3 regions of the Cupriavidus sp. 22TCCZM04-2 genome follow, and region 1 is predicted to be linked to each of the others. Evidence: predicted binding sites of a transcription regulator. Region 1 holds the regulator's gene; each other region holds the start of a gene.

Region 1 (10,131 bases):
GGCGTGCCGTACACCGAGGCGGAAATCGCCAAGGCCCCTGAAGAGCTCAAGAACAAGAGCGAAGAGGATGCGCTGGTCGCCTACCTGCAAGGATTGGGCACCAACCGTCGCAATGTGCGCGTGGACGCAGCCGCAGCCGCAGCCGCGCCCGCGAAGGAGTAAGTCATGGCGATGCTGACCGCTTTTGCCACGATCGTGTCGATGGTCGTATTCCTGGGAATTTGCTGGTGGGCCTGGTCGAATGGCCGGCAAGCCGCCAACCAGGAGTCCGCCATGCTGCCGTTCGCACTGCCTGACGAGACCCACACAACATCGAGCCGGAATACCTAGTCATGAGCGATTTCTTTTCCGATTTCTGGAGCTACTACATCGCTGCCATCGCGCTCGTCGGCATCGTCTGGTGCGTGTGGCTGCTTTTTTCTCAACGCAAGGTCACAAAGGTTGCCAACGCCGGTGATGACACCGGCCATGTCTGGGACGGCGATCTGCGCGAGCTGAACAACCCGTTGCCACGCTGGTGGATGTGGATGTTCCTGCTGGCCTGCATCTTCGGCCTGGTCTACCTGGTCCTCTATCCTGGACTCGGCTCGTATGCGGGCGTGCTGAAGACTTCGACGCAAGGCGAACTGGCCGCGCATCAGCAGGCACAGGAGAAGTTGCAGCACGATGTCTACGCCAAGTACCTGAATATGGACGTCAAGCAGGTGGCGGCAGACCCGCAGGCCCGCGAGATTGGCCAGCGCCTGTTCCTGAACTACTGCGCGCAATGCCATGGCTCGGACGCACGCGGCAGCCGCGGCTTTCCGAACCTGACGGACCACGACTGGCTCTATGGCGGTGAACCCGAGACGATCCAGCAGACCATCACGAAGGGCCGCAATGGCGTGATGCCGTCGTTTGCCTCGACCATCGACGGCAAGCTCGCAGCGGATGTGGCGCAGTATGTGCGATCGCTGTCGGGCCTGTCGTTCGACCCGATCCGGGCATCGCGCGGCGAGAGCACGTTCAAGTCCACCTGTGCTGCGTGCCATGGTGCGACCGGCAAGGGCAATCAGGCACTCGGCGCGCCCAACCTGTCCGATAACGTGTGGCTGTATGGCAGTTCGGAAGGCAGTATTGTCGAGGCCATCCTGAAGGGTCACAACAACCACATGCCCGCGCACGAAGAGATCCTGACTCCCGAGCGTATCCGCATGCTGACGGCCTATGTCTGGGGGCTTTCCAATACCGGAGGCTCAGGGCAATGATCACCGACTCAGGCACGGGGTGCGCCATGGCGTCTGAAGGAGCGCGCGCATGAACGCCCCCGGGACAGAACCTCTGGCCCGCACGGCCGGCCCGCAAGGGCCGGCGTCGTCGCCTGTCGAAACCTCCGACGAAACGCTCTACGAGGTTCGACGCAAGATCTACCCGCGCTCGGTGACGGGCGCGTTCTCCAACTGGCGGGTCTGGATGGTACTCCTGACCCAGCTCATCTACTACGGCACGCCCTGGCTGCAATGGAATGGCAGACAGGCCGTGCTGTTCGACCTTGGCGCCCGCAAGTTCTATATCTTCGGACTGGTGCTTTGGCCGCAGGATGTCATCTATCTTGCCGTCCTGCTGGTGATCTCCGCGCTGGCGCTGTTCCTGTTCACGGCCATTGCGGGGCGGCTCTTCTGTGGCTACGCGTGTCCACAGACGGTCTACACCGAAATATTCATGTGGATCGAACGGCATGTCGAAGGTGACCGCTTCGCGCGGATCCGTCTGGACGGCGATCCGTGGAGTTTGCGCAAATTTCGCCTGAAGGCGACCAAGCACTCGCTGTGGCTACTGGTCGCGCTATGGACGGGCTTCACGTTCATTGGCTACTTCGCGCCGATACGCGAGCTTGGCGGTCAGGTCCTGAGCTTCTCGCTGGGGCCGTGGCAGGCGTTCTGGATGCTCTTTTACGCCTTCGCGACATGGGGCAATGCGGGCTTCATGCGCGAGCAGGTGTGCAAGTATATGTGCCCGTATGCGCGATTCCAGAGCGTGATGGTTGACCGCGACACCTACGTGGTCACCTACGACGTCGGGCGCGGCGAGCCGCGCGGGAGCCGGTCGCGCAAGGTGGATCATCATCAGGCAGGGCTTGGCGACTGCGTCAACTGCAGCATTTGCGTGCAGGTGTGTCCGACAGGCATTGATATCCGTGACGGGCTGCAGTACGAGTGCATTGGCTGCGGCGCCTGCATCGATGCCTGCAATCAGGTCATGGACAAGATGGACTACCCGCGTGGGCTGATCCGGTACACGTCCGAGAACGCCATGCGCAAGGCGCTGTCAGCCGCGGTGGCGCGCAAGCGGCTCGTGCGGCCGCGGACCATCATCTACTCGGTCATCTGGCTGGTGATGGTAGCGGGTTTCGTGGTGTCGCTAGCGCTGCGCACGCCGTTGAAGGTCGACATCATCCGCGATCGCGGGGCGTTGGGGCGTGAGGTGGATGGACGCTGGATTGAGAACGTCTATCGACTGCAACTGATCAACACCACCGAGGCACCCATGCGCATCAGCGTGCAGGCCGAAAGCGACGATCTGAAGAACCTGACGGTCGAGTACGATCCCGACGCGAAGGCCCTGGCGCCGACGTCGAACAAGCTGGTGCCGATCCGGATTCGCGTGCCGATCGACGATGCCGCGCAGGGTACGCACAAGATCAGCGTGACGGTGACAAGCGAAGGTTCGGGGCAAGGTAGTGCGCAAATCAGGCAATCTACCAGTTTCATCGTGCCGCGCAATTTGTGATGCTAAGGGCGGTGCAGCGCATCGGCGCTGCGCCGTACCAACCGCGAGCGCCTCGGTGAGGCGCCGACGAAGGGGGCAAGACGATGCAAGAAAGCAATCCGTGGTGGAAGGAGCCGTGGCCGTGGCTTCTGATGAGCGGCCCGTTGCTGGCCATAGTGGCTTGCGGCGTAACCATCTGGCTGGCTTCTACCCATCCTGACCGGCCGGTAGTCGAAGGTGTGTCCCGGCACGGCCTGGTCGTCGAGAAAGCAGAAGGGGTCCCGGGCAGTGCCAAGGCACCGCAAGCGAGGCGGCCATGAGGCTGCGCTGGCTGATGTGGGTACTGTGGCCGGCGTTCCTGATGGCCGGGGTGGCCACGGCAACCGTGTTTTCGGTGGTGGATCCCGGAGATCTGAATTTCTTCGGCCACCCGATCGAGGCCTCGCGCGAGGCCATTTATACGATCGGGTTCTTGCTGGCCTGGGTATTCTGCGCGTTGTCCAGCGGATTGACGCTCTATACCATGCCGACGAAGCTCAGCGAAACGGACGAGCTGGAGTGATTGGGCTGAAGCGGACCGTCTTGCCAGGCAAGGCGGTCAGACGGCCTCAGCAGGAGCGGCTGTAGACTTGCTTGATGCCTTCCATGTCGACGAGCTTGACGTGGCGTTGACGGATCTGGATCAGGCCCGCCTCGGCGAATCGTGAGAACAGGCGGCTGACCGTTTCGAGCTTCAATCCGAGATAGCTGCCGATTTCTTCCCGGCTCATGCGCATGACGAACTCGGTCGACGAATACCCGCGTGCGGACAGACGTTCTGACAGGTTGATCAGGAACGCGGCAAGTCGCTCTTCGGCACGCATGGACCCCAGCGTGACGAGCATGAGCTGATCATGCGATATTTCCTTCCCCATCAGTCGCAGGAACTGCTGCTGCAGCGATGGCAGATCCATGGACAGCGTCTGAAGATCGGCCATGCGTACGACGCATACTTCCGTGTCTTCAAGCGCGGTGGCATCCGAGGCGTGCTGCATTTCACCCAGGCCGTCGAGGCCGACCACTTCGCCAGGCAAATGGAAGCCGGTGATTTGCGAGCGGCCGTCTTCCGTGGTGACATGCGTCTTCAGGGTGCCGAAGCGAATGGCAAAAACCGCAGTCAGCGGATCGCCCATGCGGTACAGGGTTTCGCCCTTGTGGACACGGACGCGCTCTTGCACCAGGGTATCCATCTTTTGCAGATCCTGCTGGCTCATGCCCACCGGCAGGCACAGTTGCCCCATGCCGCAAGTGGAGCAACGGGGCGACATCTCGGTGACGGGGATGGATGTTAGCAATTGGAACCTGCAAGGAATGAGCGGCGAGGGCGCAATGCATGCATTTTAACGCGCGATGTGATGCGGTAGGGAGTTGCAATTGACTTTTGGTGTGCTTCTCAGTGTTTTCATGCTTGCCTTGCTGGGGGGCTTTCATTGCGCTGCCATGTGCGGTGGCGTTGCCCTCGCAGTCGAGCAGCGCGCCGTGGACGTGCCGATTGCCGTGGTGCGGCGCCCCCAAGACTGGCTCCTGGAGTTGCTGGTGATGCATGTGGGCAGGATTTCCACTTACATGCTGCTCGGTGCGATCCTTGGAGCGGTGGGGGCGACGGCCTGGCGCCAGGATTACCTGCCGGTTCAGCGCTGGCTATTTGGCGCCGGGAGCGCCTTGCTGCTGGTATCTGGCTGGCGCCTGCTACGCGGCGAAGCGTTTTCCATCGTGTGGCTGGAACGGTTCGGCGCGCGCGCGGGGACCGCCGTTGCCGGAAGCTTCGGCCGGCTTCGCCGCAAAACTCCGGCCACGGCGGCGAGAAGCGGTGGTCTGGTGCGCCGCTACGGCATGGGCTTGGCGTGGGGGCTCGTGCCCTGTGGCATGGTCTATGGTGCGCTTGCCCTCGCGTTACTGGCCGGTAATGCGCCCTCGGGTGCCCTGGTAATGGGCGCCTTCGGGCTTGGCACGCTACCGAATTTGCTGGCGCTATCCAGCTTTTCGGGGCTGCTGCGCGCTTGGGCTCGCCGCCGTTGGGTCAGGATGGGAGCTGGATTGGCGGTCATGGTCTTCGGCGGCCTGGGAATCGGTCGAGCGGTGTTATTGCCACATTCGCTGGCCGAGCATGGTTTTTGCCTGGTGTTTTGACGCCACCGTGAAGGCGCGGGAGTGCGCGGTGGTTGCAGGCGGATGCGGGAATGCCATACAATCGCCTGCATTGCGGTATCGCGCGGCGTGTTTCCGAGCGGCGCCTGGCAGCCCTTCCAAAAAAAGGGCGTCCGGAGTTTCGGACAAGCCGACATTTCGGCGCCGAACCCTTCCGCAGTCCATCCGGTTCATAATATCTGTTCAAAAGTCCGGCTGGCTCTGCGACCGTGGTGCGGTCATTGCTGGCCCTGATCCCGATATTCGTTTTTCTTGCGGCCCAGGCGGACGTTCGCCGGAAGCCATGTCCGCCCATGTGGGCGCGTGCAAGAGGTTCGTGCACTGGTACTTGCCGGTGACCGGGCAATCTCCTGCCGGAACACACCCGGCAAATCGAAGCAAAAGAAGGTGCACGGTCTCGAAGCGAAACGCTTTCGGGTTTGCTGCGCGATGAGATGGCGGTGGCAATCGCACCGTTAAATCCACAATGTCCAGGGCTCCGGATTCGTCCCTGAGCAGGTGCAAAGACAGGCTGCACACCCAACATGAATACCCAAGAGGCGAAGATCGTCCTCGAGACTGCGCTGATCTGTGCGCAGGAGCCCTTGCGCGTGAGCGACCTGCGCCGTCTGTTTGCAGACGATGTCGGCGCGGACACTGTTCGGGTCCTGCTTGATGAGTTGCGCCAGGACTGGCGCCAGCGCGGGGTCGAGTTGGTGGCACTGGCCAGCGGCTGGCGTTTCCAGAGCCGGCCTGAGATGCGGGAATACCTCGATCGCCTCAATCCCGAGAAGCCCCCCAAGTATTCGCGGGCCGTCATGGAAACGTTGGCGATCATTGCTTATCGTCAGCCGGTAACGCGTGGTGACATAGAGGAAATCCGTGGCGTGACGGTTAGCACGGAGGTGGTCAAGAAACTGGAAGACCGCAGCTGGATCGAGGTCATCGGCCACCGCGATGTACCGGGGCGACCGGCACTCTATGCGACCACCAAGGCATTCCTGGACGATCTGGGTTTGCGTACGCTGGACGAACTGCCTCCGCTCGAAGACGCCCAGGCGCAATCGCAGGCGGCGCTACTGGATCAGCAGGCGATCGATTTTGAAGAGATGGCAACGGCGCTGCCGGTGGCTGGCGACGAAGAGGCCTTCCCTGAGCCGGAGCCGGTTACGCCGGCCGGTGAGTCGTCCGATGCCGCCAAGCCGGCTGCTGGCGACGAACCTCCTGACGAGGCTGGGGCCGTCGCGCAGGCCAGCGCCGACGCCATGCAGGTGGCAGATCTCGCGTCGGCTGTGACCGAGGCAAATGGCTTCCATGCCGAAAGCGCGCCGGGCAACCAGGACGGCGGCAATTCATCCGGCGACGATACTGTGCCGCCGCACGCGAGCGAGCATGATGATGAGCGCGTGCCCAACTGAACAATATGCAACATCCGATAGTGAATACTTTGTCTGATTCCGTTGAACAAGACACCCGGTCAGCCGGGTCACCGGCTGCCGACGGCGCAGCAGAATCCGGGTCAGGCACCGATACGGCGCCGCGCCGGAAGGGGCTGAGACGCGGCTTGCGCAACCTGGTGGCTTCGCGCCGGCAGGGCGGGCAGGATCGAGACGGCAATCGCGCCGAAGGAGCCGAGTCTGGCGCCCAGGCTGATGCTGGCGAGAGCAGGCCTGCCGGCGAACCCGGCGGGCGTGCGGCCCCGCGTGGCCGCGGCAAGCGCAAGCCGATCAGGGCGGAAAATGCGCCGGCCCGGGAAGGCGGTCAAGCTGGGCAGGAGCGCGGCGACAAGGGCGAGCAGGCGGGCCGCAAGCGCAAGCCGCAGGGCCAGCGCACTGCCCGGGCCACGCCGGAAGGCGATGTCCAGTCGGCGGGTCGGCAGCAGGGCCCGCGCAAGGGTGGTCAGTCGCAACGGAAGGGGCCGGCCGGTCCCGAGAAGGCGGGCGCGAGCAGCGAAGACCTGTTCCGCTTTGTTATCTCGGATCAGTACGACCAGGAAGACACCGTCATCCCACGCACCAAGGCTAAGCCGGTGCGCGAACTGTCCGCGGACGACGATGCGCCTAAGCTGCACAAGGTCCTGGCTGAAGGCGGCCTGGGCTCGCGCCGCGAAATGGAGGAGCTGATCCTGCAGGGCCGCGTTTCCGTCAACGGATTGCCCGCGCATATCGGCCAGCGGATCCTGCCGGCCGATCAGGTCCGGGTGAACGGCAAGCTGATTCATCGCAAGATTTCTTCCAAGCCTCCGCGCGTGCTGCTGTACCACAAGCCGGCCGGCGAGATCGTGAGCCAGTCGGATCCCGAGGGCCGCCCGACCGTGTTCGACAGCCTGCCGCGCATGAAAACCGGCAAGTGGGTCGCGGTGGGCCGCCTGGATTTCAATACCGAAGGCCTGCTAATCTTTACGACGTCGGGCGACATTGCCAATCGCTTCATGCATCCCCGCTATGGCGTGGAGCGCGAGTACGCGGTGCGTACGCTGGGTGAGCTGGCGGAAGCAGATCGCCAGCGCCTGCTCCATGGCATCAAACTCGATGACGGCGAGGCCAATTTCCTGCGCATTGCGGATGGTGGTGGCGAGGGCGTGAACCAGTGGTATCACGTGGCGCTGACCGAGGGGCGTAACCGTGAAGTGCGCCGCATGTTTGAAGCGGTGGGCCTGACGGTGTCGCGCCTGATTCGCACGCGTTACGGGCAGTTCCTGCTTCCGCGCGGCCTGAAGCGCGGGCGTTGGCAAGAGCTGGAGGCGACGGAAGTCAGGACGATGATGGATGCCATCGGCCTGAAGGTGCCGGGCAGGGGTGAGCAGCAGGGTGGCAAGGGCATGACCAAGGTCGGTGGGCGCAAGCAGCGCACCGAGGCGGCAATTGCCGGCATGCCCATGCATACCGGTATGGACGGCCTGCCGCGGGTCGACAAGGGCGGTGCGGGCCGTGGCCAACCCGATCCTATGCGGACGTCGATGGGCTATATCAGCCATGGTCCCACCGTGCTGACGTCGCACGCCGCTAATCTGGGTGGCGGGCGCGGACAGGGTGGCGGACGCGCTGGCGGCGGGCGCGGCGGTGCGGGTGGCGCGGGCCTTGGTGGCCAGGGCCGGCCTCAGCGCCGCGGCGGCGATGTCAACGGCAATGTGATGCCGAAGGCTGCAAAGGGCGGCGGCAATCGCTCGGGCCGCGGCAAGGGCGGTGGCGCCGGCGGTGCTGGCGGCGGCAACCGGGGCGGTAACCGAGGTAACCGCTAAGCGGCAGCCCCGGCGGCCATTCACTGCCGGGGCCTGATCAGGCGCCGATACATGCCCTTTTGCCTTTTGGACATAATCTGCGTATAATTAAAGTCTATTCAAAAAGTCATCCTCCCAGAGGATGGGCGAATGATGGGCATTGTGCCCATTTTTTTTTGGTTCGCCCGTTTGACGCATGTGCGCCGGAGGCTGACTGGCAGGTGGCTTTGCCCATGTCGTCCCAGGCGGGGCAGGCAAGCCAGCCTGCCCTGGAAGTTGATGGCCATTACTTGGGAATACAGTGCATCTGGCAGATTTGATCGAAACCACCCTTAACGGCATGGGATACGAGCTGGTTGAGCTCGAACGTGCTCCGGCCGGACTGTTGCGTGTCTATATCGATCAGCCTGAAACCGGCATCGTCATCGAGGATTGCGAGAAGGTGAGCCGGCAGTTGACGCACGTGTTGACCGTCGAGAACGTCGATTACGAACGGCTTGAAGTCTCCTCGCCGGGGTTGGACCGGCCGCTGAAGAAACTGGCCGACTATGCCCGCTTCGCCGGGGCAGAAGCGCGCGTGACGCTACGCCTGCCTGTCAATGGGCAAAAGAACTTCACGGGCATTCTGCGCGAGCCGACGGGTGAGGCTGGCGCCGAGAAGGTTGGCCTGGAGTTCCAGGGCAAGGACGGTCCGGCGCTGCTGGAGTTCACGGTATCTGATGTCGATAAGGCGCGCCTGGTGCCGGTGATCGACTTCAAAGGAAATCAAAGAAAAGGGAACAAGCAATGAGCCGCGAAGTTCTGTTGCTCGTCGATGCGCTTGCGCGTGAAAAGAACGTCGACAAGGATGTGGTATTTGGCGCGCTGGAGGCTGCACTGGCCTCCGCGACCAAGAAGCGTTTCGAGGAAGACGTGGATATCCGTGTCGCGATCGACCGCGAATCGGGCGAGCATGAGACGTTCCGCCGCTGGCTTGTCGTCCCTGACGATCAGGGCCTGCAGGAGCCGGACAAGGAAATCCTGCTGTTCGAGGCACGCGACGACAACCCGAGCATCGAGCTGAACGACTATGTCGAGCAGCAGATAGAGTCCGTCGAATTCGGGCGTATCGGCGCCCAGGCCGCGAAGCAGGTGATCCTGCAGCGCATCCGCGACGCCGAGCGCGAGCAGATCCTGAACGACTACCTCGATCGCGGCGAGAAGATCATGACCGGTACGGTCAAGCGCGCCGACAAGAAGGGCCTGATCGTCGAATCCGGTCGCGTGGAAGCGCTGCTGGCACGCGACCAGATCATCCCCAAGGAAAATCTGCGCACCGGCGACCGTGTCCGTGCGTATATCCTGAACGTGGATCGCGCGGCCCGCGGCCCGCAGATCGAACTGTCGCGCACCGCGCCCGAGTTCCTGATCAAGCTCTTCGAGAACGAAGTGCCCGAGATGGAAGAAGGCCTGCTGGAGATCAAGGCGGCAGCCCGCGACCCGGGCGTGCGCGCCAAGATCGCCGTGGTGGCGCATGACAAGCGTATCGATCCGATCGGTACCTGCGTGGGTGTGCGTGGTACCCGCGTGACGGCCGTTCGCAACGAGATCGGCGGCGAAGCCGTGGACATCGTGCTGTGGTCGGAAGATCCGGCGCAGTTCGTGATCGGCGCGCTGGCGCCGGCGCAGGTGCAGTCGATCGTCGTGGATGAGGAAAAGCACAGCATGGATGTGGTCGTCGACGAGGAGAATCTCGCCGTGGCCATCGGTCGCAGCGGGCAGAACGTGCGCCTTGCGTCCGAACTGACCGGCTGGCAGATCAACATCATGACGCAGGAAGAGTCGGCGGCGAAGCAGGCCGAGGAAAGCGATGTCGTGCGCAAGTTGTTCATGGCCAAGCTGGACGTCGACGAAGAAGTGGCCGATATCCTGATCGACGAAGGATTCTCCACGCTGGAAGAAGTGGCCTACGTTCCCATCAGTGAAATGATGGAAATCGAGGCGTTTGATGAAGACAC
Region 2 (10,131 bases), on a different contig from region 1:
CACCACAGCATGCGCGCAGCGGCGCCATGCCGGGGCACTCGAAGGACCGTGTCGACCACTTTGCCATCATATTCGGCGACCAGGCGATAGCGACCGGGCGTTAGCCGGAGCAAGAGGAACGGACCGTCGGCATACGCCTGGAATACGAGCGTGCCATTGGCGCTGTAGATATTCGCTTTCACTCCGGCGATCCATGCCCGCTGCTTGCCGGCAAAAGCCAGGCAGAGGTTGTAGAGGCCGGCGACGTCGCGCATGTCGATGGACTGCGCCGGATCCGCGCTCCCACTGAAGTAAGCGACGCCGTTGCCATTTGTTGGCGGCGCATATGCATGGCGGTTTGCAGAATCGGAATCGCCCGGTGCCGGCGCCGACTGACGCCCCGCATTCTGCCGCTTGAGCGCGGCGCAGGCGCCGACGCCAACGGGCATCTGCGCTTGACGCGCGCCGCGGCCCGCACCATCCATACTGCCCTCATGCCCGATCCGTGCCACCTGTTGCGCATATCTTGCCGGCAATGGGATCGAGGCGGCCGAAGGTCCTGCACCGTATGCCGCACGGCAAATTGCCAGACACAGGAGGATCAGTGTCGAACCGCGGGCCAGCACAGTGCACGCTCGTTCCAAGGTGCCTTGCCGGCAAGTGGGGACGGCGGGGGCAGCGGAATGCGTCAGATCCTGTTCGGCAGGAATGTCAGGGACCACCCGCGATTTGTCGGGGAATCCGACGTGCGCACGTGGTGACCAATGCGGTTCGATGGGCATGGCGATCGGTGAGCCAGCATTGGCCCTAAGCGGAGAACCTGAAATGGCCGCTATGCAGGACGATGTTATGGGCGCCAGTCATCTCGAACACGCCCCGCGCGACGTTCTCGATGGCACCGCGATGCGCCGAAAATGCGGATGCCAGGTCTTCATAAAGATACGATCGAGCACCGAAATGGTCCTCCAATGCTTCCGCCGTCACTTCGAATGTCGCGGCCGCGCCATCGATCTGCGCCGGGCACTGCAGGCTTGGGCCGGCCGGGCAATACGCCGGTACGGACTCGGGAAAGAGAATCTGGCTCATGGGGGCAATCCTGCTCAAGGGCGATGGATCCTGGGCGCTCAGTGTGTTGCGCAAGCGGATGGAAGCGGATATCTGAAGGCTAGATGCCGCGGCAGAGCAGGACTTGACGCGTATCAAGCCGGACGGGCATCACGGTTCGGTGGCGGCCACCATCGCGAGTCTTGACGTGCGACAACTGCGCGGATGCGCTGCGACCTACATTGCAGATGCTGACGTATCACACCGCGCAACGGAGGTTGCTCATGGACTATGCCACCATCCTGGTTCACCTGGATGCCAGCCGCCGCATGCACCAGCGGCTGCACGTCGCCATCAGGCTGGCGCAGGACTTTCATGCAACGCTGGTCGGATTGCTTGCGATCGGCCATGCCGATCCCAGTTCCATTCGCTATCTGGTCGATGGGGACCGCTACCTTGATTCCTATCGTGAATGGCACAAGCACATCGGCGAAGTGGCACGCCATGCATTCTTTGGCGCGACGGACGAACTGCTGATCCCGACCGAATGGCATGCGCCGGAGGGCGCTGCGGCGGACAGCGTGGTCGCGCAGGCCCACAGGGGCGACCTGCTTGTACTAGGGCAGCACAATCCTGATGACAAGGATGCCTTCGCTGGACATCACTTCGTCGAATCCGTGGTGCTGCAATGCGGCCGCCCGGTGCTGGTCGTGCCCTATGCAGGGGTGTTTCCGCATCCGGGGAAGAATGTCCTTGTCGCATGGAATGGGAGCCGCGAGGCCGCGCGAGCCATTTACGATGCGCTGCCATTCCTGCGGCGTGCGAAGACTGTCGACGTGGTCTCATGGAACCAGCCGGACACGGCGCTCAACCCATGGCTTTCGCCGCCGCGCTATGCGATCGAATGGCTGGCCCGGCATCAAGTGCAGGCCAAGCTTCACGACCTCACTGTTGCAAGCGGTGACGATATAGGTCAGATGCTGTTGTCGTTCGCCGCGGATCAAGGGGCGGACCTGATTGTCATGGGGGCCTACGGACATGGCCGGATGCGCGAACTGGTGCTCGGCGGCGTAACACGGACGCTCCTCGAGTCGATGACCGTGCCGGTGCTGCTTTCGCATTGATGGCTTGATGGGGATGAACATGGCCCTGACTACTCATTCATTCCTGCGATTGCAGGGGGCTGCCCGGCATCTGATGATGTGGAGCGCCGTGTTGTCCTGTTGTGCCTGCACGTCGATACCGAATTTCTTGCGGCCGCCAACGCCACGTGCGTCGGTATCGACAGCGGTGCAGGCCATGCGTGCGTGCGGGGACACTGAGCACTGGAGGTCCTGCGTGTTGCGCGCGAGGTTCGTTGGATAGAGGGTTGCCTGGGAGGGGTTCATGGACTACAGAACAGTGCTGGTCGCGCTCGGCACGGAGGCCGGATGCGAAGCGCGGGTGCGGATGGCAGCGGAACTCGCGGCGCGGTTTGGCGGACACGTGGTCGGTGTCAGTGCCACCGGCATACGCATGGACCCGCTCTTTCGCGCCGGAGACGACGCTGCACGTTTCGCGGAAGATGCACGCCGCAGGCGCCTGCTGCAAACGGCGGAATCTGGCGAGCTGCTCGGTGACACCGTCAGCCAGACGGCATATGGCACGCCATTTACTCACCATGTAGTCGAAGACGAGCTGGGCTGGGTGCTGGCGCAGGAAGGGCGCGTTGCCGACATCATTGTCCTGGGCGGCTTGCTGCCTGCCGGAGATGGCACGAGTCAGCGCACCGCGGAGTATGTACTGCTGAACGCGGGCCGGCCGGTTCTGCTGGTGCCGCCCCATGCCGTGCCGTTGCATGGTGTTCACGTAGTCATCGCATGGGATGGAAGCCGTGAAGCGGCCCGAGCCGTGGCGGACGCCATGCCGTTGCTGCTTTGTGCGACCAAGGTAACGATTCTTGCGGTCTGGGACGAGAAGGGAAGCCCCGACGCCAACAGTGAACCGGTGGCGGGCTTGCGCCAGTACCTGAGGCGACATGGCGTCATTGCCGCCGTGCGTACGGAGCAGACTTCCGGAGATGTCGCAACCGTGGTGCTTGAAAGCGTGTCCGTGCTGGGTGCCGGCATGCTTGTCGCCGGCGGCTATGGGCACTCGCGTGTGCGCGAACTGATACTTGGCGGCACGACCAGGACTCTGATGCACGCGTGCCCGGTCCCGCTGCTGTTGTCTCATTGATCAGGAGCCATGCATGGAACTGCAATTCCTGGGGGCCACGGATTCAGTCACCGGCTCGAAATACATGCTCGACACCGGCCACAGCCGTGTCATGGTCGACTGCGGTCTGTTTCAAGGCTTCAAGTCATTGCGATTGCGGAACTGGGATCCATTGCCGGTTGACCCGGCCACCCTGGATGCCGTCATCCTGACCCATGCGCATATCGACCACAGCGGCTATCTGCCGCTGCTGGTGCGCAACGGCTTCCGCGGGACCGTATTCTGCACCATGGGCACCGCGCAGCTTTGCGGCATTTTGTTGCCGGACAGCGCGGCGCTGGCGGAGGAGGACGCTGAGTATGCGAATCGTAAACGCTTCTCGCGCCACCGCCCCGCTTTGCCGCTCTATACCAGCGCTGACGCGGGACGTGCGCTGCGCCGCCTGGAACCGAAGCCTTTCGGCACGCGGTTCTCGCTGACGCCCGACATCGAAGCCGAGTTTCACCACGCCGGGCACATCATCGGCGCCGCGGCGGTGACGTTGCTTGCCGGGGGCCAGCGCATCGTGTTCTCGGGCGACCTCGGGCGGCAGAACGATATTCTCATGCGGCCGCCCGAATTTATCCGCCAGGCCGATTGCCTGCTGGTCGAGTCCACCTATGGCAACCGCATTCACCCGGACGAAGATCCGCTCGATGCAGTCGCTGAGGTTGTCGGCAGCACGCTCGGCCGTGGCGGCAGCTTGATCATTCCGGCCTTTGCGGTCGGACGCACGCAGGCATTGCTGTATTGCCTGCATCGCTTGCTCGAAGAGCGGCGTATGCCCGATATCCCGATCTACCTCAACAGTCCGATGGCCATCGACGCGACACAGATCTTTGCCCTGCATCCCGATGAACTGCGGATCGACCGGGCCGCATGCGCAGCCGCGTGCGGACTGCCGATTCCGGTGCAGAGCATGGAGCAATCGGTCTGGCTTAACCGGGATCACGCGCCGAAGATCATTCTTGCAGGCAGCGGCATGGCTACGGGCGGACGTGTGGTGCATCACCTTGCCAGCTTCGGCACGGATCCGCGTTGCACTATTCTGCTATCCGGTTTCCAGGCACCGGGTACGCGCGGGGCGGCGCTTGCGGGCGGGCTACGCGAGCTGCGCATCCATGGGAAGGACGTGGCGATTCGCGCTGCGGTCGAACAGATCCATGGCTTGTCGGCCCATGCCGATGCTAACGAACTGATGACGTGGCTCAATGGGTTCCAGACGCAGCCCAGGCGCATATTCATCGTGCATGGCGAACCGGAAGCCAGTGATGCCATGCGCCAGCGCGTGGAGCGCGGGCTGGGATGGCAGGTGACGATGCCGGAGTATAGAAAGACTTATCGTCTGGACTAAAACAGGCCAAGGGCCGGCCGATGCCAGTTCAGGCACCGGCACTGGCGATCACCGCTCATGCACGTACTTGCCTGGTGCATCGCACAGGGCATGCGGAGCCGGATCGCGTGCGCGGCACTGCTCGGACGACGCACTGGCAAGCCAGTCGCTCCATGCGGACCACCATGAGCCAGCGTGGTGCCCTGCCTCGGCAAGGAACCGTTCCGGGCTGAGGTACGGAGCGCCGGGCACACGCGTCGAGATGCGGAACCGTCGCCGCGGATGGTCTGGTTCGGAGACGATGCCCGCGTTGTGCCCGCCTGACGTGAGCACGAACGTCAGGGCCGTCCGTGCGAACAAGTGGAGCTTATAGACCGAGCGCCACGGCGATACGTGGTCGTGCTCGGTCCCGACCATGAAGATTGGCCGGTTCAGGTCCGACAGCGCGACAGGGCGGCCGCCGACACACAGCTTTCCTTCGGCCAGCTCATTTGACAGGAACAGCTTGTGCAGGCAATCCGAATGCAGGCGGTGGGGCAGGCGGGTGGTATCCCGGTTCCACGAAATGAGGTCATTGGCGCGCAGGCGCTTTCCCAGCAGGTATTCGCTCATCATGCGCGACCAGACCAAATCACGGGAGTTGAGCATCTGAAATGCCGAGGTCATCTGGGGCCCATCGAGATAGCCCTGGCTCCACATCAGGGCGTCCAGCGTGTCCACGGCGCTCTTGTCGATGAACAAGCCCAGTTCGCCGGGTTCGGTGAAGTCGGTCTCGGTGGCGAATAGCGTGATCGTCGCGAGCGGTTCGCCGTCAGCATCGCGCGCGAGCTTTGCCGCGCAGATCGCCAGCAGGGTCCCGCCCAGGCAGTACCCCGCCATGTGGACGCTGGCGCCGTCGCAGCGAGCCTGCGCAACGTAGAGGGCGGCAAGAATGCCGTCATGCAGATAGTCCTGCAAGCCTTGGTCGCGAGCGTCCTCCCCGGGGTTCTTCCACGAAATCATGAAGACCGTGTGCCCGCGGCTGACAAGGTAGCGGACCAGCGAGTCTTGCGGCTGCAAGTCCAGGATGTAGTATTTCATGATCCATGATGGCACGATCAACACGGGCTCCCGCCACACCTGCGCGCTGGTGGGGGCGTACTGGATCAGCTCGAGCAGCGCATTGCGGAACACAACCTTGCCAGGGGTGACCGCGACATCCTTGCCCGGCAGGTAGGCCAACGCGGGCGGCCGGGCAGCGGTACCTGGCAGGTTGCCGACCACATCGGCGAAATCTTCGGCCCAGTGCCGAAGACCTTGTATGAAATTCGTGCCCCGGGTGCGTTGCGCCTCGCGAATGACGGCGGGGTTCATCCACCAGACATTGCCCGGCGAGCACATGTCGATCCACTGCCGCGCGCAGAACGCCGCCAGACGCTCGTGGTGGCGAGACAAGCCGTTCACGCCGCTGGTCAGCGACTGCCAGAATGCTTCATTACGGAGGAAGCTGTCGCGCCAGCCGCGGAAGGGCCAGGCCTCCCAGCCGTTGTCCGCGAAGCGCGAATCGGTCGGTGTCATGGCGGGCGGCGAATCGGCGAACGGCAGCCAGCTAACGGCATCCGCCAGGCACTGACGTCCTGCCTCGACCACCGCATGGGTGACCTTGCCCGGCGCAATCGCCGACTGGAGCAGCCAGTCCGTACCCGCCAGGCCAAGCGAAATCAGCGATACGCCGCCGGTGACGCGTGCCAGTGCTGCGCGGACCTGTCGGTCGAAGTCCCGGTATGCCGGCTCATCCGAAGCCGTTGGGCATTCCGCCGCTGTTCCCCCGGGGATAGTTGTCAGGAACGCTTCCTTGGGTTTCATTGAAGGTGCTGTCCGCCGTTGATCGGGAAGTTTGCGCCCGTGACAAAGGCGCTCTCCGGTGAGCACAGGTAAGAAATCAGCGCCGCCACTTCTTCAGGCTGGCCGAGCCGGCCCATCGGAATCTGGGGAAGTACATGCTTTTCTAGAATGTCGGCGGGCATGCTGGTCACCATTCGAGTCGCACCCGCATGCCGTCGGCCAGCAGGCGGATTGCAATGGCTTCCCCGAGCCCGCCCATTCCCCCGGTCACCAGGGCGACCCTTTGTACGGGCACGGGTTCAGCTCCCCGCTGCAGTGGCTGCGGGCTCGCGGCTTGCTTGCCCGACCGGCCACGTCATGATCTGGCTGACGTTGTCGAAGATGCCCTTGAGGTCGGTCAGTGGCGGGGTCAAACCGCTACCTGCGCCAAGTGCGTTGCGCTGGGACGCGGCCCAATGTTCCGTGCCGGCGCGAAGGTGTTCAAGAAAGCCGGATGCCGCTTCGACGGAAAGCTTGCCCGCCGCGCGGGCGAATTCCGCATTGCGTTCGATTTGCTCTGCAAGCATCTTGGTCGGTAAGCCGTGAAAGGCGTTCCAGTCGGGCGCAGCGGACATGGCCGTGAGCATGCGCTGGCCACCCTTGATGTCGTCTTCCAGGGCCTTGACTTGGAGTTTCAGCATTGCCTGCCGGGTCTCCTCCATCAGGATCAGGGCACGCAGCGCCGCTTCATGGCCGCTGCGAATCATTTCAAAAGTCGGGTCGTTGGTCGCGGACATCCTTGACTCCTTTGGGTGACAGGAAAAATGCTGTTGGAAATCCTAGAGCAGGCCACCCATTGCGGATTGATGCATGTCAAATTGAAGGTACGGCCGAATCCCGAAAAAGGCAGGCGCTGGCCAATCCCGATAGATTGACATGCATCAACTGGGCTTCGCGGCAGCTTCCTAGCATTCCATGCATGGGCCGGAGCGACCGGCGTCGGGCGAGGAGTCTCTCATGTCGGAAAAATCGGAAAGCCTGATCGTGTATTACTCACGGACCGGCACAGCCAGGCAAGTCGCGGAGGCCTTGTCGGCCTACACCGGCTGGGAGCGAGCAGAAGTTCGGGACGAGAAGCCGAGGGCCGGCTTGTACGGAGATTTGCGCTGCGTGCTCGACATGCTGCTGCATCGCAGGCCGGCATACCGCTACGAAGGGCCGCTGCCCGGCGACTGCGCTCATGTGGTTGTCGTCGCACCGGTATGGCTCGGGCGGCTGGCGGCGCCCATGCGCAAGTTCCTGCTGGACCAGGCGCCGTTCTCCAGTTCCCTGTCCGCGGTCTGCGTCATGGCGTCGCGTGGCGGCTTCCGCGCGGAGGACGACATTGCCTTCCTGACCGGCAAGACACCGGCGCCAGCCCTGGTGCTGAAGCAGCGCGATGTGCAGAGCGGTGCAGCCACTGAACCGCTGGCTGCATTCGCCGCGGCACTGCGCACGCGCCAGACAACGCCCGAAGCCATCGTAAGGCCAGCGTGGATATCGCCCAGGGAGGCCTAGTTTCCGGCCATTGCCCTGTGGCCACCATGAAGGAGAGACCCAATGTACAAAAAGATACTGGTGGCTGTCGATGGCAGCCACTGCAGCGACCTGGCCCTGGACCATGCGATCGGACTGGCCGCCGTCTGCGACGCCGAACTGCAGGCCGTCCACGTGATTGACAACGGCTACCTGAAATATGACATGGGATACGTTGACCTGACCGATCTGCGTGCCGGACTGATCAAGGGCGGCGAAGCGCTGCTAGCCGAGGCGCAGGAAAAAGCGAAGGCCAGGCATGTACGCTGCCAGACCGTCATGAAAGACGAGATTCTCGCGCTGGGCGACATCGCCCACCAGATCCGCCAGCTTGTCGAGAGCAGTGCCGCCGAACTCGTGGTGCTCGGCACGCATGGCCGTCACGGGGTGAGCCGGTTGCTGCTCGGAAGTGTGGCCGAAAGTCTCGTGCGTCAGTGTCCGGTGCCGGTATTGCTTGTCAGGGCTGAGGACGCGGCCTGAGCTTACGGTCCTCCATGCCAATGAAGGTCGCGGGGGCCACCTCTGGCGCAGCCTTGAGCGAATCGGCCGGCACGGCAACCGCTGCAGGCCGTCACGCCATCCGCACGCCCTCCAGTGATGTTCCGCCGTTGCTGGCCCAGGTCGCAGCAGGCAGTGGCCTACAAGCGCTCGCTGCGCTCTCCTCAGACGAGCAAGGGCTGATTGACGGGGAAGTGCCGGCGCGCAGGCGCGAACATGGCGCCAACCAGATCGCCACGGAGCAACAGCATCGCTTCGTGCCCGATCTTCTCGGCCGGCTGCGCAATCCGTTGAACCTGATGCTGCTCAGCCTCGCTGCCTTGTCCGGTCTCATCCATGACTGGCAGGCCGCATTGGTCATCATATGCATGGTGGCGCTGAGCGTGGGGCTGGCGACGTGGCAGGAGAGCCGCTCAGGCAAGGCGGCCGCCGCACTGCGGGCGATGGTGCACACCATCATTGCCGTGCGGCGCCGGCCAGCGGCCGGAGCGCAGGGGCAAACCGGCGACATCCCTATCGCCGAGCTGGTGCCGGGCGATGTCATCCACCTTGCTGCGGGAGACCTCGTCCCGGCCGATGTACGCCTGCTGACCGCCAAGGATCTGTTTGTGAACCAGGCTGCGCTCACCGGTGAATCGATGCCGGTGGAGAAGTTTGCCGTGAATGGTGCGAGCGGCGAGACGGCCGGCGACATTGCGAACCTGGCACTGATGGGCACTGCGGTCGTGAGCGGCACCGCAACGGCACTGGTCGTGCTGACGGGCCGCCATGCGGTGTTCGGCCACGTTGCCGGCTCCATCGCTGCGCGCGAGCCGCCGACTGCGTTTGACGAGGGGCTGGGGCAAATCAGCCGCTTGATGCTGGGCATCATCGTCGTGATGGCGCCACTGGTATTCGTCATCAACGGCCTGACCAAAGGGGATTGGTTCGAAGCCCTGCTCTTTGCCGTCGCTGTCGGTGTCGGCCTGACGCCCGAGATGCTGCCTATGCTGGTCACGGTGAACCTGGCCAAGGGCGCGCTGGTGATGTCCAGGCGCAAGGTCATCGTCAAGCGCCTGAGCGCAATCCAGAACCTCGGCGCGATGGATGTGCTGTGCACCGACAAGACCGGAACGCTGACGCAGGACCGCGTCATCCTGAAGCATCATCTCAACCTGAGCGGCAAGGAAAGCGAGCAGGTGCTGGAGCTTGCTTATCTCAACAGCTTCTTTCAGTCCGGCTTGCGCAATCTGCTCGATGTGGCGGTGCTCCAGCACGAGGAGGTTGGCAAACGCATCGGCATCCATGAACAATGGCGTCTGGTCGACGAGATCCCGTTTGATTTCACCCGGCGGCGCATGTCGGTCGTGGTGGAGAGCAGCCAGCCGGGAGATGAAAGGCGTCTGCTGATCTGCAAGGGCGCCGTGGAGGAAGTGTTCGATGCCAGCGCCACGGCGAGGATCGGCGATACGGTGGTCGCGCTGGATGTCGCCCACCGGGCCGGCCTGATGCGGCAAAGCGAGCTGCTGAACGAGGACGGCTACCGGGTCATAGCTATCGCCAGCAAACGCCTGCCGACCGCAGATCCGTCGCATGCCTACGGTATTGCGGATGAGGCCGGCATGGAACTGGTCGGCTATATCGCATTCATCGACCCGCCGAAGGACAGCGCTGCCGCTGCGTTA
Region 3 (10,131 bases), on a different contig from region 1:
TCGATGTCGCCTACCACGCCGGCAATGTCCCGCCGGACTCGCAGACCATCGTGCCGCGCCTGGCGCGGGGCCTGAAAGGCCAAACGCTGGACTCGGTCCGTGACGGCCTGGACCGCTGGTATGCCGCCCACCCCGACCGCCTGCAGCGGCCGGTGCTCGAAACCATCTGGTTCGAGATGGTGGTGCCTGGACTGCAGGTCAAGAAATAAGGCGAGGCCATGAAACGACTTCAATGGATCGGCGCGGCGCTGGCGGTGGCCAGCGTGACCGCATGCACCGGCATGACGCCGCAGCAGCAAGGTACGGTTTCGGGGGCTGCCATCGGTGCCGCCGCCGGCGCGGGCATTGCGGCCATCGCAGGCGGCAGCGGCTGGACCGGCGCGGCCATCGGCGCGGTGGCGGGCGGTGTGGCAGGCAATATCAAGGGGCGCAACGAGCAGCAGCGGTACTGACCGCCGGGGCGGGCCACCGTCCGGCCACGGCACAGTCGGTCGCTGCGGCGATTCTTCCTGTCCGCGCGCGGCGCGTCGGGCCCCTTGTCGCTGCTCAGCGGTAACCGATCCGTGCCAGCAGCCGGATGCTCTCGGTCACCAACTGCTCGCTGCGCTCGACCACGCGGCGGTTGGAGGCGCACATCCACTGCATCCGCTCCAGCAGATCGTCGTTCTCGATCCACGCCGTCCTGCCTTGCGGCTCGGCCGGCCCTTGATCGTCACCGGCTTCCGAACCGGCCGGCATCCGCTCGTGCGCGGCAACGACGGGGGAAATCTTGCTCGCCATGGTGGTCTCCGCCCCTGGGACAACTGGAAGTCTTGGCGCATTGACGGCCGCCTGGGTATCCGGCGCCGTCCTACACGCAAGCCCGCATCGAGCCAGCCACGAGAATCGCCGCGCCGCACGCCAACCGGCATATTCCTGCACAGGGGGCGGCGGCGACACCCCTCCGCAGAGGCAAGAGACAAAAAAGAAGCGCGGACATGCCGCGCTTTCCAAATGTCCTGTCAGAAACGGGGAGCGTTCTGCAGGGAGAGGCCTCAGTGGCACTCTAAGTCCGCCCCCTTGTGAAGACAATTGAAACATCCTTAGGACGGAATTAAGCACCTTGCGGAAAGTGTCATAAACGGGAGCGCTTCGATTCGGTGCTTGCCAAGGCGCTGTCGGCCTGGAGGCGGAATGCCAGCCGGAACGCAGCGAGTCATTTCGGGAAATTTGGCGCGCCCGGCTGGGATCGAACCAGCAACCCCTGCCTTCGGAGGGCAGTACTCTATCCATTGAGCTACGGGCGCGCGGAAAGTGGTCTGGCACTGGCGGCAGGGTCTGCCACGGGTGCAACCGGTGCGGCGGGCGAATGCCGCCGCTGGGAAGTCGCATAGGATACCGCGTTTGCGCTGAGGCGTCCATGCGCGCGAATCCGGGGACATCGCCCAACGTCTCGGAACCGTCTCTTTCGGCCCAGCCATGAGGCCTTTGGGGCTATAATCGCGAGCTATTTCCGTCAAGACGCAGCGGCACCGCGTTGGCAAACGGGGGACAGTACTGAACCACGCAATCAGAAGGACCCAGACGTTCAAGGGCCCGATAAATCAAGCCGAGCGTGAGCGGCTGAAGGTTTCCTGCAAAACTGAGAGTTCTGTATGAGCGACGTCCAACACCAACACGACGAACACGAGTCTCCCATCAAGACGCCGAAGCAGCTGATCGCAGTGGTGATCGCTGCGTTCCTGGTCCCGATCATCGTGATCATCCTGCTGGTCAATTTTGTCGGCCACGGCTCCAAGGAAGGTGCCGGTTCGGTCACCACGGCGGAAGCCATCAATGACCGCATCAAGCCGGTCGCTTCGCTCGAGATCAAGGACGCCAACGCACCGCGCGTCTTCAAGACCGGCGAGCAGGTCTACAAGGAAGTCTGCGCAGCGTGCCACGCCACGGGCGCTGCGGGCGCGCCGAAGTACAGCAACGCGGGCGACTGGGCCAGCCGCATCGGCCAGGGCTTCGATGGCCTGCTGAGCTCGGTGCTGCACGGCAAGGGTGCCATGCAGCCGCGCGCCGGCACCACGCCGGACGACTACTCCGACTACGAACTGGGCCGCGCCGTGGTCTACATGGCTGACGCCGGTGGCGCCAAGTTCCCCGAGCCTCCGGCCCCTGCCGCCGCTGCTCCGGCCACCGCCGCGGCATCGGATGCCGGTGCCGCTCCGGCTGCCGCCGCCGCTCCGGCTCCTGCAGCGGCGCCCGCGCCCGCTGCCGCTGCGCCGGCTCCGGCCGCAGCACCTGCCGCGGCTTCCGCCGAAGTGGGCAAGAAGGTCTATGACCAGGTTTGCGCCGCTTGCCACGCCGCCGGCGTTGCCGGGGCTCCCAAGTTCGGCGACAAGGCCGCCTGGGCGCCGCGCCTGAAGGAAGGCATGGACGCCGTCCACAACTACGCGCTGAAGGGCAAGGGCGTGATGCCGCCGAAGGGCGGCTATGCCGGCCCCGACGCCGATGTGCTCGCCGCCGCCGACTACATGGCCAGCGCCGCCAAGTAACACCGGCCGCACAGACATAAAAAGCCCGCGACTGGATCGCGGGCTTTTTTTCGCCTGTTGGTTGCGCGCCGGGACCGGCGCCTCCGGATCAGACCACGCGGGAATATCGCGGCACGAACCGCACCGGCTGGGCGCCGTCATTGGCTGACGGCGGGGCAACGGGCGGCCTGGCAGCGTCTTCGCGCAGGTAACGGTCGAACACCATGGCAACGCGGCGCACGAGCAGGCGGCCCAGCATGGTGACCTCGATGCGGCCCGGCTCGCGACGAACCAGGCCGTCGGCGCCGAGCCGGTCGAGATCGGCAAGTTCGGCGGCAAACCTGCCTGCGAAATCGATGCCATGGCGTGCCTCGATCTGCGCGATGTCGAGCACGCCATTGCACATCAGCGCCCCGATGATCTCGCGGCGCAGGTGATCGTCGTCTTCCATCGTGAAGCCCCGCATGACCGGCAGCCGGCCGGCGTCGATTGCGGCGTAGTAATCGTCGAGCGTGCGCGCGCTCTGCACGTAGCGCCCCGCCACGGCACCGATCGCGGAAATGCCGAAGCCGAGCTGGTCATAGCCGGCATGTGTCGAATAGCCCTGGAAATTGCGCTGCAGCCGGCCCTCGCGCTGGGCCACGGCGAGGTCGTCGTCGGGCAGCGCGAAGTGGTCCATGCCGATGTAGACGTAGCCGGCGGCAGTCAGGCGTTCGATCGTGGAGACCAGGATATCGAGCTTCTCGCCCGCGCTCGGCAATGCGTTTTCGTCGATGCGCCGCTGTGGCTTGAAGACATGCGGCAGGTGCGCGTAGCTATAGACGGAGAGCCGGTCTGGCCGCAGTGTCAACACCCGCTCCACGGTAGCGTTGAAGCGCGCCGTGGTCTGGTGCGGCAGCCCGTAGATCAGGTCCAGGCTGACCGACCGGAACCCCAGTTTGCGCGAGGCGTCGACCACCGCGCGGGTTTCCTCGAACGGCTGGATGCGGTGGATGGCCTGCTGGACTTCCGGGTCGAAATCCTGCACCCCCAGGCTGACGCGGTTGAAGCCGAGTTCGGCGAGCAACGCCATGCGTTCGTAGTCGACACGGCGCGGATCGATCTCGATCGAGTGCTCGCCGTCGGCCGGCAGGTCGAAATGCTCGTGCAGCGATGCCATCACGCGTCGCATCTCGGCCGGGTTCAGGAAGGTCGGCGTGCCGCCACCCCAGTGCGATTGGAGCACCTGCCTGCGGCCGCCCAGGTGCGCAGCCGTCAGCGCCATTTCCCGGCCAAGGTAGCTCACGTACTTGGCGCTTCGCCCGTGATCGCGCGTGATGACCTTGTTGCAGCCGCAGTAGTAGCAGATGTTCTCGCAGAACGGGATGTGCAGATACAGCGACAATGGTGCCGGCGCGGCGGCGCGGCAGTCCGCCAGCGCGGCGTGGTAGGCCGATTCATCAAGGCCGCCATGGAAGCGGTCGGCCGTCGGGTAGGACGTGTAGCGCGGGCCGTTGCCGTCGATGCGGCCGGCCAGCGCGCGGAAATCGGAGAGGGCGCGGCGATCGATGGCCGCGGATGGCGTGGTGAGCGTGTGCATGGGGGCGGACTGACCGGCGAGTTTGACGACTCATGCTAGTTCCCCGACGCCGGTAAGGAATTGACGCGCGTCAAGCTCGACGGTCGCATGGCACGGCCCGCCCCCCTCGTCGGCGGGGGTATTTCGTCACAGTTCTGTCACACGTGCCGGATACGCTGCGCCCCGCATCTCCGGCAGCCACCGCCCGGACAGCCAGCCATCCCCTTTCCATGCCCTCGATCCTGCCTTGTTTGTCGTACCCATCGCTGCGCGGCGAAACGCCGCCCCCCTCCCCGCGCCGCCGCCAGCTGATGACCGCACTTGGCGGACTGGCCGCCGCGCCGCTGGCCCTGGCCCAGGCGCCGACGCGGCGCACCGTCGTGGTCGGCCATCTGCTCGACCGAAGCGGCGCCCAGGCCGACCTGGCGCGTGACTACCTGGCCGGCGCCAAGGTCATGTTCAACGCGGCCAACGCCGCCGGTGGTCCGGTGCGGATTGCGCATGTCGTGCGCGACGCAGATGCCGATCCGCGCGCGGCGCTCACGCAGGCACTATTGCTTGCCGATAGCGAGCATGCCGAACTGCTGTTCGGCCCCGGCGACCGGCTGTTGCCGGCCCTTGCGGCCTCGCCCGAACTGCACCGGCGCGGCGTGCAGATCGTGGCGCCGCTCTCGGGCCTGGCCCTGAACGCGGACAACGTCTGGTTCACGCGCGCCGACTACCAGGCCGAACTCGACACCGCCGTGAAGCAACTGCGCGACTACGGGCTGACACGGGTGGCGCTGGCGGTCTCGGCGGAGTTCGCCGCCTCCGCTACCGGCAACGGCGCCGCGTGGCTGGGGGCGCTCGAATCCACGATGGGCACCCGCGCGGTGCCGCTGGGCGGCAACGCGGACGCCGCCGCGCGCACCATCGCGGCGCAACGGCCCGGTGCCGTGATCGTGGCGGGTGACACGCTGGCCTATGCGAGCCTGGGCCGGGCCCTGGCCGCTCAAGGCTGGTACGGATTCCTGGTCGGCTTGTCCGCGGTCAGCCCAACTGTGGCGCGCGAAGTGCTCGGCGCGGGCTATCCGGGCGGCATGGTGCTGACGCAGGTTGCGCCCGGACCGCAGGCCGCCACGCTGCGCGTGGTCAAGGAGCACGTGGCCCGCATGAAGCAATACCTTGACGAGCCGCCCTCGCCCGCGACCATTGCCGGCTATATCGGCGCCGCCTGGCTGGTGCGCGCACTGGGTGCGTGGCGCGGCAATGGCGCTGTGGAATTGCGGCGCGCGCTGCAAGCTCGCGTCGATGTGGGCGACTTCACGCTCGATTTCACGCAGGGGCAGCGCGGCTCGCGCTACGTGCAGCTTGCTGCTTCAGGCACGCGGTAGGTCCAGGCGCGCGCGCAGGCCGCCGGCTTCACGCCGCGGCGTGCATCGTCCACGGCCTCACGCAGCACTCAACCGGGCGCCGTCTTGCCGCCATTGCCAAGCAAGGCCTTCAGCGCGCCAAGCCGGTCCTTGGGACTCATCGCCGGCATCTCGTCCTTCGGCGGGGGCGCTTCTTCCAGCTTCATCTCGCCGATAAAGCGCGACGGTTCGCAGGAATAGGTCTCCCGCGCGCGCTTGCGCTTCTTGCACCAGCTGATATGCAGGCTGCGCTGGGCGCGCGTGATGCCCACGTACATCAGGCGGCGCTCCTCTTCGATTTTCTCGTCGGCCATGTCCTCGTCTTCGCGGCAGTGGGGCAGGATGCCCTCTTCCACGCCGACCAGGAACACGTGCGGATACTCCAGGCCTTTCGAGGCATGCAGCGTCGAAAGCCGCACTGCGTCGGGGTCTTCCTCGCGCCCCTCCAGCATGCTCATCAGCGCCACGGTCTGCGTCAGTTCAAGCAGGTTCTTGCCTTCACTGCCGAAGCCATCCGCATTGTCGAAGCCGGTGGCTTTGCCCTCGCCCTCCGGCTCGGGCCGCGTGCCCTTGCGCTTGAGCCATTCGAGGAACTCGAGCGTATTGGTCCAGCGCGACTGGGCCTGGCGCTCATCGAACGAGTCATACAGGTAGGCCTCGTAGTGGATGCCTTCCATCATGTCGTCCAGCACCACGCTGGCCGGATCCTTGGTCGCGCGATCGGCCAGGCGCACCATCGATTCGCAGAACACGCGCAGCGGCTCGAGTTGGCGCGGCTGCAGCCTGGCTTCGATGCCCCCCATCATGGCGGCCTCGAACAGCGACACCTTGGCCTGCCCCGCGAACGTGCCCAGCACTTCCAGCGTGGTGTTGCCGATGCCGCGGCGCGGCGTGGTGATGGCGCGGATGAAGGCGGGATCATCGTCGGGGTTGGCGATCAGCCGCAGGTACGCGCAGATGTCCTTGATCTCGGCCTTGTCGAAGAAGCTCTGGCCGCCGGACAGCACATACGGAATGCGCTCGCGCCGCAGGATCTGCTCGAAGAGCCGCGCCTGGTGGTTGCCGCGGTACAGGATGGCGTAGTCGCGGAACTGCGCGCGGCGCTCGAACTTGTGGGCGGACAGGCGGAACACGACGGACTCGGCCTCGTGCTCCTCGTCGTTCATCGGATGGATGGCGATCGGGTCGCCCATGCCGTGCTCGCTCCACAGCTTCTTGTCGAACAGCTTCGGGTTGTTGGCGATGACCGCGTTGGCCGCCTCCAGGATGCGCACCGTGGAGCGGTAGTTTTGCTCCAGCTTGACGACCTTGAGGTCAGGGAAATCGGTCTGCAACAGGCGCAGGTTGTCCAGCGTGGCGCCGCGCCACCCGTAGATGGCCTGGTCGTCGTCGCCCACCGCCGTGAACGCCGGCGCGCGCAGGTGCGAGCCACCCGCGAGCAGCTTGAGCAGCTGGTACTGGCACGCGTTGGTGTCCTGGTATTCGTCGACCAGGAAATAGCGCAGGCGGTTCTGCCACTTGAGCTGCACCGTTTCATTGCGCGCGAAGAGTTCGGCGGGCAGGCGGATCAGGTCGTCGAAATCCACGGCCTGGTAAGCATGCAGGGTGGCCACGTAGTTGCGATAGACCAGCGCCGCCTGGTGTTCGTCGGCGTTGGCGGCCTGCGCGATGGCGGCTTCCGGGTCGACCATGCCGTTCTTCCACAGCGAGATGGTGCCCTGCACGCTGCGGATCAGCTTCTTGTCGGTGGTGCCGAGCTGCTCCTGGATCAGGCCGAAGCAATCGTCCGAATCCATGATCGAGAACTGCGGCTTCAGGCCCACATGCTCGGCTTCCAGGCGCAGGATCTGCACGCCTAGCGAGTGGAACGTGCACACCGTGAGCTGCTTGAGCGGCAGGCGCTTGCCCTCGCGCGAGGTCTTGCCCTCCATCAGCTTGCCGATGCGCTCCTGCATCTCCTTGGCCGCCTTGTTCGTAAACGTGACGGCGGCGATATGGCGCGGCTCGAAGCCCTTGTCTTCGATCAGGTGCGCGATCTTCTGCGTGATCACGCGGGTCTTGCCCGAACCCGCGCCGGCAAGGACGAGGCAGGGCCCGTCCAGGTAGCGGACGGCTTCGGATTGGGCAGCGTTCAGGCCGTGGGTCATGCGTGGGATGTCTGGCGTGGAAGGTGCGTCGGAGGGCGGCGGAGGCGCCTGGTACGCAACATGCCGCAGCATGCCGGCGGCCGGCGCGAAGCCGGCCATGTTAACACGCCCGGCAGGGCCGTTCTGTCAGCGGAAATCGCTATTTTCTTGCTGCGGATATTACTGAAGTAACACTTGGTAAGAGCCAAAACCTGCGGCATATCGCGGCTTCTAATCGGTATGGCGGGGTGGATTCCGATCTGCCCCGGGCCCATTGAAGTCACTTCCGGAGCCAATCATGAGAACTCTACGAGCCCTTGGCAAGGCGACACTGGTAGGCGTTGCGGTAGCTGCCCTGGTGGGCGGCTGTTCCGATATGACGCCCAAGCAACGCAATACCGCAATCGGCGCCGCGGCCGGTGGCGTCGGCGGTGCCGTGCTCACCAACGGTAGTGCGGTCGGTACGCTCGGCGGCGCCGCGCTTGGCGGCGTGGTCGGTAACGTCGTGACGGACGATAATCACCACCACCGCTGATCGGCGCTGAGGCAATCGCTTACGGCAATAACGGGCGGGCCTGCCGCGTTGACAAAGGCAGGACCCTCCCGTACATTGCGCGCATCCGACCGGGAGAGCGCGCACCCGTTGCGCCGCCGAAGGGGTATCACCCGAAAACTCTCAGGCACCATGGACCGTTCGGATCGGCATGCAACATGCACACGATGCATGCCGCACTCTGGAGAGCGGCACCCGCCAGCCATGGCGAGCGTGCCCACCGAAGGGGCGCGCGAGGATCGGACCTGCTAGGCGGGGCGACCTCGTAATCTCTCAGGTATCGAGGACAGAGGGGTCATCCGCGGCAGCGGATTGCGACGCTATTCGAGCGAAGCAAGCGCTGCGGCGGATGACCCTTTTTCGTTTTCGAAACCGAGATTGCCCCCGAGGATTCCCATGACGCTCCAGGCCACGCCCCTCAACGCTATCCACCGCGCCCTCGGCGCCCGCATGGTCGATTTCGGCGGCTGGGACATGCCGGTCAACTATGGCTCCCAGATCGAGGAACACCACGCCGTGCGCACCGACGCGGGCATGTTCGACGTGTCGCATATGTGCGTCGTCGACCTCGCCGGTCCGAACACCCGCACCTTCCTGCGCGGCCTGCTGGCCAACAACGTCGACAAGCTGCAGACGCCCGGCAAGGCGCTGTACTCCTGCATGCTCGACGAGAAAGGTGGCGTGATCGATGACCTGATCGTCTATTTCTTCGCCGAGGACCGCTTCCGCCTGGTGGTCAACGCCAGTACCGCGCTGGGCGATATCGAATGGATCCGCGCGCGCAATGACGCCACCGGCAGCGGCGTGACGATCACCCCGCGCCGTGACGACGTAGCGCCAGCCGGCACGCTGCCGCTCGCCATCGTCGCCGTGCAGGGCCCGAACGCCCGCACCAAGGTATGGAGCGCCTTCCCGTCCACCCAGCCATCCGACGCCCTCAAGCCCTTCAACGCCATCGTGGTCCAGGATCCTGCCATCGGCGAGATCATGGTCGCGCGCACCGGCTACACCGGTGAGGACGGCTTCGAACTCGTGGTGCCGGCCGAGAACGTTGCCGCGGTGTGGGAGAAGCTCGACGCCGCAGGCGTGCGCCCCGCCGGTCTCGGCGCACGCGACACGCTGCGCCTGGAAGCCGGCATGAACCTGTACGGCCAGGACATGGATATCAATACCTCGCCGCTGGACGCGGGCCTGGCCTGGACCGTGGACCTGCTGAGCGAGCGCGATTTCACCGGCAAGGCGGCGCTCGCCGCCGCCGGCCAGCGCCAGCAGTTCGCCGGCCTGATCCTGCGCGACAAAGGCGGCGTGCTGCGCGCGCACCAGAAGGTCCTCACCGCTGCCGGTGATGGCGAAATCACCAGCGGCACCTTCAGCCCGTCCCTGTCGCAGTCGATCGCTTTCGCGCGCCTGCCGATGGGCGTGGCGGTGGGCGACACCGTGCAGGTGGAGATCCGCGACCGCAAACTCGCGGCGACTGTGGTTAAACTGCCGTTTGTGCGTAATGGCAAGGCACTCGTGAGCTGAGGCGGTAACGCCCCGGCCCACCTCAACGGTCGCCCATCGCGCCTGGCCCATCGACCGATGGCAGGCGCCTGAACCAAGAACAAATCTGAATCCGGAGAACCCTCATGAATTTCCCCGCTGACCTGAAATACACCGAGTCGCACGAGTGGGTGCGCGTCGAAGCCGACGGCACCCTGACCATCGGCATCACCGACCACGCGCAGGACGCGCTGGGCGATATCGTCTTCCTGGAACTGCCCGAAGTGGGCAAGTCGGTCGGCGCCGGCGACGCGCTCGCCGTGGTGGAATCGGTGAAGGCCGCTTCCGACATCTACGCCCCGGTGGCCGGCGAAATCATCGCCGTCAACGAGGCCGCCACGGCCGCGCCGGAAAGCGTGAACGCCAACGCCTTCGACGCGTGGCTGTTCAAGATCAAGCCGGCCAACAGCGACGACGTCAACGGCCTGATGTCGGCCGACGCCTACAAGGCCAGCGT

What was found. The regulator FNR, encoded in region 1, switches genes on or off when oxygen is low (the NO sensors DNR and NnrR bind a similar motif). The targets are predictions, from matches to a motif close to TTGATNNNNATCAA.
Region 2: AC3FKG_RS04150 (universal stress protein) is a predicted target of FNR. The motif match lies at 1,169-1,182, and genes of this name have one in related genera.
Region 3: hemN (oxygen-independent coproporphyrinogen III oxidase) is a predicted target of FNR. The motif match lies at 4,144-4,157, and genes of this name have one in related genera.

The regions. Positions count from the first base shown of each region.
Region 1 covers NZ_JBYOJS010000006.1:115,932-126,062, reverse strand. The annotation lists gene ccoO (cytochrome-c oxidase, cbb3-type subunit II) at 1-162, shown strand, start outside; gene AC3FKG_RS11935 (cbb3-type cytochrome oxidase subunit 3) at 166-330, shown strand; gene ccoP (cytochrome-c oxidase, cbb3-type subunit III) at 333-1,247, shown strand; gene ccoG (cytochrome c oxidase accessory protein CcoG) at 1,297-2,769, shown strand; gene AC3FKG_RS11920 (FixH family protein) at 2,853-3,068, shown strand; gene AC3FKG_RS11915 (hypothetical protein) at 3,065-3,310, shown strand; gene fnr (fumarate/nitrate reduction transcriptional regulator Fnr) at 3,357-4,082, opposite strand; gene AC3FKG_RS11905 (sulfite exporter TauE/SafE family protein) at 4,162-4,917, shown strand; gene scpB (SMC-Scp complex subunit ScpB) at 5,460-6,332, shown strand; gene rluB (23S rRNA pseudouridine(2605) synthase RluB) at 6,338-8,155, shown strand; gene rimP (ribosome maturation factor RimP) at 8,436-8,924, shown strand; gene nusA (transcription termination factor NusA) at 8,921-10,131, shown strand, end outside.
Region 2 covers NZ_JBYOJS010000002.1:164,575-174,705, reverse strand. The annotation lists gene AC3FKG_RS04160 (hypothetical protein) at 1-761, opposite strand, end outside; gene AC3FKG_RS04155 (DUF1488 family protein) at 787-1,065, opposite strand; gene AC3FKG_RS04150 (universal stress protein) at 1,308-2,147, shown strand; gene AC3FKG_RS04145 (universal stress protein) at 2,410-3,240, shown strand; gene AC3FKG_RS04140 (MBL fold metallo-hydrolase RNA specificity domain-containing protein) at 3,254-4,612, shown strand; gene AC3FKG_RS04135 (PHA/PHB synthase family protein) at 4,661-6,436, opposite strand; partial or broken gene AC3FKG_RS04130 (SDR family oxidoreductase) at 6,433-6,618, opposite strand; gene AC3FKG_RS04125 (hypothetical protein) at 6,715-7,191, opposite strand; gene AC3FKG_RS04120 (flavodoxin family protein) at 7,412-7,951, shown strand; gene AC3FKG_RS04115 (universal stress protein) at 7,994-8,449, shown strand; gene mgtA (magnesium-translocating P-type ATPase) at 8,503-10,131, shown strand, end outside.
Region 3 covers NZ_JBYOJS010000005.1:108,637-118,767, forward strand. The annotation lists gene AC3FKG_RS10560 (hypothetical protein) at 1-209, shown strand, start outside; gene AC3FKG_RS10565 (YMGG-like glycine zipper-containing protein) at 219-452, shown strand; gene AC3FKG_RS10570 (hypothetical protein) at 547-780, opposite strand; tRNA gene AC3FKG_RS10575 (tRNA-Arg) at 1,211-1,286, opposite strand; gene AC3FKG_RS10580 (c-type cytochrome) at 1,635-2,525, shown strand; gene hemN (oxygen-independent coproporphyrinogen III oxidase) at 2,614-4,083, opposite strand; gene AC3FKG_RS10590 (ABC transporter substrate-binding protein) at 4,293-5,435, shown strand; gene AC3FKG_RS10595 (UvrD-helicase domain-containing protein) at 5,504-7,600, opposite strand; gene AC3FKG_RS10600 (YMGG-like glycine zipper-containing protein) at 7,878-8,114, shown strand; glycine riboswitch at 8,195-8,282, shown strand; glycine riboswitch at 8,304-8,432, shown strand; gene gcvT (glycine cleavage system aminomethyltransferase GcvT) at 8,529-9,656, shown strand; gene gcvH (glycine cleavage system protein GcvH) at 9,761-10,131, shown strand, end outside.